DNA from 2 places in the Mycobacterium sp. 20KCMC460 genome. Region 2 is predicted to be linked to the other one. Evidence: predicted binding sites of a transcription regulator. Region 2 holds the regulator's gene; the other holds the start of a gene.
The links. The regulator HspR, encoded in region 2, represses chaperone genes until heat shock. The targets are predictions, from matches to a motif close to ANNTGAGTNNNNNNNACTCANNT.
Positions count from the first base shown of each region.

Region 1: lon (endopeptidase La) is a predicted target of HspR. The motif match lies at 2,613-2,635, and genes of this name have one in related genera.

Region 1 is NZ_AP025524.1:3,328,779-3,333,194, forward strand. It holds gene MKCMC460_RS15350 (nitroreductase family deazaflavin-dependent oxidoreductase) at 1-234, opposite strand, end outside; gene lon (endopeptidase La) at 278-2,599, opposite strand; gene MKCMC460_RS15360 (hypothetical protein) at 2,780-3,007, shown strand; gene MKCMC460_RS15365 (alpha-hydroxy acid oxidase) at 3,004-4,236, opposite strand; gene MKCMC460_RS15370 (DUF1810 domain-containing protein) at 4,271-4,416, shown strand, end outside.
Region 2 is NZ_AP025524.1:1,014,747-1,019,162, reverse strand. It holds gene MKCMC460_RS04640 (FAD-binding oxidoreductase) at 1-857, shown strand, start outside; gene MKCMC460_RS04635 (aldose 1-epimerase) at 934-1,758, shown strand; gene MKCMC460_RS04630 (heat shock protein transcriptional repressor HspR) at 1,779-2,153, opposite strand; gene dnaJ (molecular chaperone DnaJ) at 2,162-3,334, opposite strand; gene grpE (nucleotide exchange factor GrpE) at 3,374-4,000, opposite strand; gene dnaK (molecular chaperone DnaK) at 4,050-4,416, opposite strand, start outside.

The DNA of each region.
Region 1 (4,416 bases), 2.3 Mb from region 2:
CACCCGGACGGCGGGATTGGCCTTGATGTTGTAGACGTAGTCCGAATGCTCCCCGTGTTCGGAGACCATCCAGAACTGGTTGTCCACCACCGCTCCGCCCACCGCGGTGCGCCGCGGCTGACCCGATTTGCGCCCGGTGGTTTCCAGCATGGTGACCGGTAGTTTGCGGCCCAGCGGGTTCACCACGAAACGCTGGACTCGATGCACGAACTGACGCTTCAGATCCTGAGCCATGTCGGTGATTCTGCCAGGATCGGACCACGCCGCGCCGCTTGACTCAGGCAGCTGCCGATGCGGTCTGCTGAGCTTGAAGGGCTTGCGCGACGATCTCGGCCACGTCGGTCATCGGCAGCACGGTCAGCGACTCGAGCACCTCGGCGGGCACGTCGTCGAGATCCGGCTCGTTGCGGGCCGGAATGAAAACCGTTGACAGACCAGCACGTTGGGCGGCCAGCAGCTTCTGCTTGACCCCACCGATCGGCAGCACACGCCCGTTCAGGGTGACCTCGCCGGTCATGCCGACGTCGGAGCGGACCTGCCGTCCGGTGGCCATCGACACCAGCGCGGTCACCATCGTCACTCCCGCGGACGGGCCGTCTTTGGGCACCGCGCCGGCGGGCACGTGGACGTGGATGCGCCGGTCCAGCGCCTTGGCATCGACCCCGAGTTCGTCGGCGTGCGAGCGGACGTAGGACAACGCGATCTGCGCCGATTCCTTCATCACCTCGCCCAGTTGGCCGGTCAGCTGCAACCCGGGCTCACCGTCGGTGGCGCCGGCCTCGATGTAGAGCACGTCGCCGCCCAGGCCGGTGACGGCCAAACCGGTGGCCACACCCGGCACCGCGGTGCGTTCGGCCGATTCCGGTGTGAAGCGCGGGCGGCCCAGGTAGCCGACCAGGTCGGGCTCGTCGACGGTGATCGGCGCCGGGTCCGCAGCCAGCTTCGTCGTCACCTTGCGCAACGCCTTGGCCAGCAGCCGTTCGAACTGCCGCACGCCGGGCTCGCGGGTGTAGTCGGCCGCGATCTTGCGCAGCGCGGCGTCGGTGACGGTCACCTCGTCCTCGGTCAGCGCCGCGCGCTCCCGCTGCCGGGGCAGCAGGTAATCCCGCGCGATGGCGACCTTGTCGTCCTCGGTGTAACCGTCGATCTGCACCAGCTCCATCCGGTCCAGCAACGCCGACGGGATGTTCTCGACCACGTTCGCGGTGGCCAGGAACACCACATCGGACAGGTCCAGATCCAGATCCAGATAGTGGTCGCGGAAGGTGTGGTTCTGCGCCGGGTCGAGCACCTCGAGCAGCGCCGCGCTGGGGTCGCCGCGGTAGTCCGAACCGACCTTGTCGATTTCGTCAAGTAGCACAACGGGATTCATCGTTCCCGCGTCACCGATGGCACGCACGATGCGGCCCGGCAGGGCGCCTACGTAGGTGCGACGGTGCCCGCGGATCTCGGCCTCGTCGCGCACGCCGCCCAGGGCGACGCGCACGAACTTGCGACCCAGCGCGCGGGCCACGCTCTCGCCCAGCGACGTCTTGCCGACGCCGGGCGGGCCGGCCAGCACCATCACCGCCCCAGAGCCGCGGCCGCCGACCACCTGCAGACCGCGCTGGGCGCGGCGGGTACGCACGGCCAGGTATTCCACGATGCGGTCCTTGACGTCGTCCAAGCCGTGGTGGTCGGCGTCCAACACTTCGCGTGCCGCGGCCAGGTCGGTGGAGTCCTCGGTCCGCACGTTCCACGGCAGGTCCAGGACGGTGTCCAGCCAGGTGCGGATCCAGCCACTCTCCGGGCTCTGGTCGCTGGCGCGTTCCAGCTTGCCGACTTCGCGCAGCGCGGCTTCGCGCACCTTCTCCGGCAGCTCGGCGGCCTCGACGCGGGCGCGGTAGTCGTCGGAACCGTCGGGCTCACCCTCACCCAGCTCCTTGCGGATGGCGGCCAGTTGCTGACGCAGCAGAAACTCCTTCTGCGTCTTCTCCATGCCGTCGCGGACGTCCTCGGCGATCTTGTCGTTGACCTCGACCTCGGCCAGGTGCGCGCCGGTCCAGTCGATCAGGACGCGCAGCCGCTGCGCGACATCCACCGTTTCCAGCAGCTGCCGCTTCTGCGCCTGGGACAGATAGGACGCGTAGCCCGACGTGTCGGCCAGCGCCGACGGATCGGTCAGGCTGTTGACGTAGTCGATGATCTGCCAGGCGTCGCGCCGCTGCAGCATCGCCAGCAGCAGTTTCTTGTACTCGGCAGCCAATGCCTTGATTTCGTCGGTCACCTCGGTGTCCGGCACTTCGGTCACCTCGACCCATAACGCGGCACCGGATCCGGTGACGCCGGCGCCGATGTGAGCCCGGCGCTCACCGCGCACCACGGCGGCCGTACCACCGCCGCCCGGTATCCGTCCTACCTGCAGGATCTTTGCCAGCACGCCGTGGCTGGGGTAGCGGTCGTCCAGCCGCGGGGCGATCAGCAGCTCGCGCGATTCGCTGCCTTGCGCGGCGTCGACGGCGGTGCGTGCGGTGTCGTCGAGGGTGATCGGCACCACCATCCCGGGCAGCACGATCGGGTCCGACACGAATAACACCGGCACTGATTTGGCTTCAGCCATCAATTCCTCCCAAAGTTAAGTCTGCTCGACTCAACCCAGGGTTCGGTCGGTTTGTTCCCGACGACCCCGGTCGCCACGACGCACATATGAAAATCATTAGGAAACGCTAGGTGAACGAAAGTTGAACGTAGACTGGTTGAGCCCAGCCATCGGAGCTCGACCAGCGAAGGGACGCCGCTCTTGATCCGCAAGATGATCGTCGCCGTCGCCGCTGCAATCGCCTCGTTCGCTCTGGGCGTGGCACCGGCGTCGGCCGACCCGGCGGAAACCCATCCCAACCCGTTCGGCAGTCTGGGCTGCGATTGCCCGAAAATCCCCACCGCAAAGCGGCCCGGCCTGACGACCGAATTCGATCGCGGGATCGATTCAGGTCTGGCCGGCCGAGTCAACAGCGGCCAGCGCAGCTAGACCGGGGCCAGTCGCCGCAACTGCGTCACGTGCTGGGGCGACAGCTCCTCGAGGCAGGTGACGCCCAGCAAGGCCATGGTGCGGTACACGCCGCTTTCCAGAATTTCGATGGCGCGGGTGACTCCCGCTTCGCCGCCCGCCATCAGCCCGTACAGGTAAGCACGCCCAACCAGCGTGCAGCGCGCTCCCAGCGCCACCGCCGCGACGATGTCGGCGCCGGCCATGATGCCGGTGTCCAGCAAAATCTCGGTGTCGCGGCCCAGTTCCCGCGCCACCGTCGGCAGCAGGTGGAACGGCACCGGTGCCCGATCAAGTTGGCGGCCACCATGATTGGACAACACGATCCCGTCCACACCCCGGTCGACCACGGCACGTGCATCCGCGAGTGTCTGAATGCCCTTGACGACCAGCTTGCCCGGCCACTGCTGCTTGATCCAGGCCAGGTCGTCGAAGGTGACGCTGGGGTCGAACATGGTGTCCAGGTATTCGCCGACGGTGCCCGGCCAGCGGTCCAGGGACGCGAAGGCCAGGGGTTCGGTGGTCAGCAGGTCGAACCACCAATGTGGATGGGGGATGGCGTCAAGCACGGTCCGCAGCGTCAGCGCCGGCGGGATGGCCATGCCGTTGCGCACGTCACGCAACCGCGCACCGGAGACCGGGACGTCGACGGTGACGAGCATGGTGTCGAACCCGGCAGCGGCGGCCCGCTGCACCAACTCCATCGAGCGCTCCCGGTCCTTCCACATGTACAGCTGGAACCATTTGCGGCCCTGCGGGACAGCGCTCACCACGTCCTCGATTGCGGCGGTGGCCAGGGTGGACATGGAGAACGGGATGCCGGCGGCGGCCGCGGCCCGCGCACCGGCGATCTCGCCACCGGTGTGCATCAGGCGGGTGAAGCCGGTCGGCGCGATGCCGAACGGCAACACCACCGGCTGGCCCAGCACGTTCCAGCCGGCGGTCACGTTGGTGACGTTGCGCAGGATCGTCGGATGAAACTCGATGTCGCGGAAGGCTTGCCGGGCGCGCTCGATGGACAGCTCGTCCTCGGCGGCGCCGTCGGTGTAGTCGAAGGCCGCCTTCGGGGTGCGCCTTTTGGCGATCCGCCGCAGATCCTCGATGGTCAGTGCGGCGGCCAGGCGGCGTTGGGTGCGGTTGAACTGTGGTCGCCGGAATTGCAGCAGCGGCGCCAGATCGCGGACCTTGGGAATCCGCCGCTTGACCGCCATCTTGTCATCTAACCAGGGTGTAGACGTGGAGGTTATGGCCTTCGATCTCCAACGCTTCGTGGACGCGCAAGCGCGGGTGTATGACGACGTGGTCGAGGAACTGCGCGCCGGACGCAAACGCAGCCACTGGATGTGGTTCGTGTTCCCCCAGTTGCGCGGGCTGGGCAGCAGCCCGACCGC
Region 2 (4,416 bases):
ACGCAACACTGCGCGCTCACCTGGCCGGCGCCTGGACCGATGCCGTTGCCGCGGCGGCCGAGCAGTCGCTGAACCTGTTCGTCGGGGTGATGAGCGGGGCGGCGGATTCCGACGACTCGCCCGCCTGGTGGGACGGCACCGTCGTCGAGCACACCCGGGTGTCGCGCGATCTCGCGGTGGTCCGGCTGCGCCTGGACCGCCCCCTGGACTATCACCCCGGGCAGTACGTCAACGTGCATGTCCCGCAGTGCCCCCGCCGCTGGCGCTACCTGTCCCCCGCAATCCCCGCCGACCCGCGCGGCATCGAGTTCCACGTGCGGGTGGTGCCGGGCGGACTGGTCAGCAACGCCGTCGTCACCGAAACGCGGCCCGGCGACCGGTGGCGGTTGTCGAGTCCACACGGCGGCTTCCACGTCGACCGCGACGGCGACGACGTGCTGATGGTCGCCGGCAGCACCGGCCTGGCGCCGCTGCGAGCCCTGATCATGGATCTCAGTCGCTTCGCCGAGAATCCGCGGGTGCACCTGTTCTTCGGCGCGCGTTACCCGTGCGAGCTCTACGACCTGCGGACCCTGTGGCAGATCGCGGCACACAACCCCTGGCTGTCGGTGTCGCCGGTATCGGAGTACAACAGCGACCCGTCCTGGGCCGCCGACTACCCCGACGTGTCCCCGCCCCGCGGACTGCACGTGCGCCAAACCGGACGGCTGCCCGACGTCGTCGCCCGGTACGGCAGCTGGGGTGACCGGCAGATCCTGATCTGCGGCGGACCGGCGATGGTGCAGGCGACCAAGGCCGCCCTGATGGCCAAAGGCGCCCCCCCGGAACGCATTCAGCACGATCCGTTGTCGCGCTGAAGGCTAGGCTGGCCCGGTGCGCGTCATCACCGTGAGCGACCCGCCGGTCACGGCGCAGTTCGTGCCCGAGGCCGGCATGATCGGCACGTCACTGCAGGATGCCGGGGTCGAACTGCTCGGCCAGCGACGCGGCCTAGACGCCTACCTGAGCGCGGGCAAGACGATGGGCATCCCCATCCTGTATCCGTGGGCAAATCGCTTGGGCGGCAACACTTTTACTGCCGAGAACGTGACGGTGACGCTGACGCCCGGCGCCAACGGGGTGCGGACCGACCCCGCCGGACTGCCCATTCACGGCGTACTGGCCGCGTACCCGGGCTGGCGCGTGACAGCCGAATCGGAGAATGAACTGACCGCCGAAGTGGATTTCGGTGCCGATCCGCGGCTGCTGGCCAGCTTTCCCTTCCCGCACCTGCTGACCGTGAACGTCAGGCTCGCGCAGCGGACCCTGACGGTGTGCACCACCGTGACGGCGACGGCGGAGCGCGCCGTGCCGCTGTGCTTCGGGTATCACCCCTACCTTCAGCTGCCGGGTACCGAGCGCGCAGACTGGGTCATCGAGACACCGGCGCTGCGGCACCTGTCTCTTGACCAGCACGGCCTGCCGACCGGCCGCACCACTGAGCAGACCGCCCGCTCAGAACGGTTGGGCGACAACAGTTTCGACGACGCCTACGATCAGGTTGCCGAGGGGTCGGTGTTCGCGGTGCGCGGCGGGGATCGTCGACTGGAAGTGTGTTTCGACCGCGGCTACCCGGCGGCGCAGATCTTCGCGCCGCCGGGTGAGGACGTGGTGTGCTTCGAGCCGATGGCCGCCCCGACCGACGCACTGCGCCGCTCCGGCTACCGCTGCGCCCGTCCGGGCGAGCCGGCCGAAGCGGTCTTCTCCATCCGCGTCTGACACGGATGGCGCCGGCCGGATTATCGGCGCGGTTGCCAGACGACCAGGGCGGTGTTCTTCGGCACCACCGCAAGTTCGCGGCGCTGACCGGCCCGCAGCCTGGCCAGCTCCTCCGACATCTCCTTGAGCCGGGACTGCAGCGCCTCGACGTGATTGGTCAGCTCGATGATGCGTTTGATGCCGGCCAGGTTCACGCCTTCGTCCTGCGACAGTCGCTGCACCTCACGCAGCAAGTTGACGTCATGCTCGGAATACCGGCGCCCACCGCCGGGGGTGCGCTGCGGGCGGACCAGGCCGAGCCGGTCGTAGGTGCGCAGCGTCTGCGCATGCATACCGGCCAGCTCGGCGGCCACCGAGATCAGGAACGTCCGCGATTCCTCGTTGTTGTTGGACATCGGAGCCATCAGCGGTTACCCGCCCAACCTGCCCGCGGGTCGAACCCGCTGGCCCGCTCGGCCTCGGCGTAGGCTTCCAGCGCCTCCTGGGCGGCACCTTCCACGTTCGGGGGCACCGCCACCTTGACGGTGACCAGCAGGTCGCCGGCACCGCCGCTGCGCTTGGGCACCCCACGTCCGCGCACCCGCAGGATGCGGCCGTCGGCGGTGCCTTTGGGCACCCGGACTCCGACCTTGCCGTCCAGCGTGGGCACCGAAAGCGTTGAGCCCAAAGCCAATTCGGTGAAGCTGACGGGCACGGTCACGGTGAGGTCGTCGCCGTCGCGGCCGAACACCTTGTCCGGACGCACGTGCACGGTCACGTACAGATCTCCCGACGGGGCCCCCCGCAACCCGGCCTCGCCCTGGCCGGCCAGCCTGATCCGCTGTCCGTCCTCCACCCCCGGCGGGATCCGCACGTTGATGGTGCGGGTGCGGGTGGTGACGCCGGTGCCTTTGCACTCCTCGCAGGGGTGCTCGATGATCGAGCCGCTGCCACGGCACTCGGTGCAGGGTTCGGAGAAACCGAACGCGCCCTGGTTGCGGTTGATCACGCCGGCGCCGTTGCAGTTGGGGCATACCTTGGGGCTGGTGCCCGGGCGTGCGCCGCTGCCGTGACAGTTGGTGCACGGAGCCGGGCTGGTCAGCCGCAGCGGCATCGCGACGCCTTTAGCGGCCTCGACGAAATCCAATTCCGTCTCGGTCTCCAAGTCGTTGCCGCGGCGCGGCCGGCTGGGACGCTGACTACCGCCGCGCCCGAACAAGCCGCCGAACAGGTCGCCGATGTTGGCGCCGCCGGACCGCCCAGCCGCCTCGAACAAGTCGTTGAGGTTGAACTCGGCACCGTCGCCGCCACCGCCGAAACCGCCGAAGCCGCCCGTGTCGAAGCGGCGGCCGCCACCGAAACCACCGCCGGCGAACAGCCGGCGGGTCTCGTCGTACTCCTTGCGCTTGGCCTCATCAGACAAGACGCTGTACGCCTCGGACACTGCCTTGAACCGGTCGGCTCCGGCGGGGTTCTTATCCGGATGCAGATCGGAAGCCAGCTTGCGGTACGCCGTCTTGATCTCTTTGGCGCTGGCATCAGAGGAGACGCCGAGCTCCTTGTAGAAGTCCTTCTCGACCCATTCACGCTGGGCCATATCGCGTCACCTCCTTAGCTCTCTCGTTGATTGTGTGTCCTAGTCACCGGAGTCGTCGGCGTTATCACTCGTGTCGCCCGGCCCGGTTTCGCCGGTCTCGCCGGCGACCGTGTCGACCACTCCGACCATCGCGTGCCGCAGCACCTGCTCGCCGAGCTGGTAGCCCTGCCGCATGACGGTGCCGATCACCGGCTTGGAGCCCGGGCCGCCGTCGCCTTCGTGCTGCACGGCCTCGTGCAGGGCGGGGTCGAAATCCTCGCCCTCGACACCGAATGCCGTCAGCCCGAGCCCGGTCAGCACGTTCGTCAGCTTGTCCGCGACCGATTTCATCGGCCCCGACTCCAGGTCGCCGTGCTTGCGTGCCCGCTCGAGATCGTCGAGCACGCCCAGCAATTGGCTGACCACGTTAGCCTTGGCCCGGTCGGCCGCGACCTGCTGGTCGCGCAGCGCCCGCTTGCGATAGTTGGCGAAGTCGGCTTGCACCCGCTGTAGGTCGCCGAGCAGTTCGGCGGCCTTGCCGGCCTCTTCCGGCGATTCGCCGGCGAACGGCCCTCCCGACGCTGAACCAGCGCCGGGAAGGTCGTGCCGCACTTCACCAGTCTCGGGGTCGATCCGCCGTTTGTCGGTGACCGTCACCGGTTCCTGTTGCTGATTCCCGTCGGTCATTGGCGCCGCTCCTCCTCATCGCTTCGCTCTGCATCGTCGCGGCGCGCGGTCACTTGGACTCCCGGTCGTCGTCGACCACCTCCGCGTCCACGACATCGTCGGCCGAGCCGGCCTGGTCGAAACCACCACCGGGCTGGCCGCCGCCTGCCGCGGCACCCTCGGCCTGAGCGGCCTCGTAGATCGCCTGGCCGAGCGCCTGGGACTCCTGGCCCAGCTTCTCCATCGCCGATTTGATCGCGCCGATGTCGTCGCCGCCCAGAGCCGTCTTGGCTTCTGCCACAGCGGATTCCACCTTGCTCAAGGTCTCCTCGGGGACCTTGGAGCCGCCCTCGGCCTCACGCTGCTCCTTGACGAACTTCTCCGTCTGGTAGACCAGCGTCTCGGCCTGGTTGCGAACGTCGGCTTCCTCGCGACGC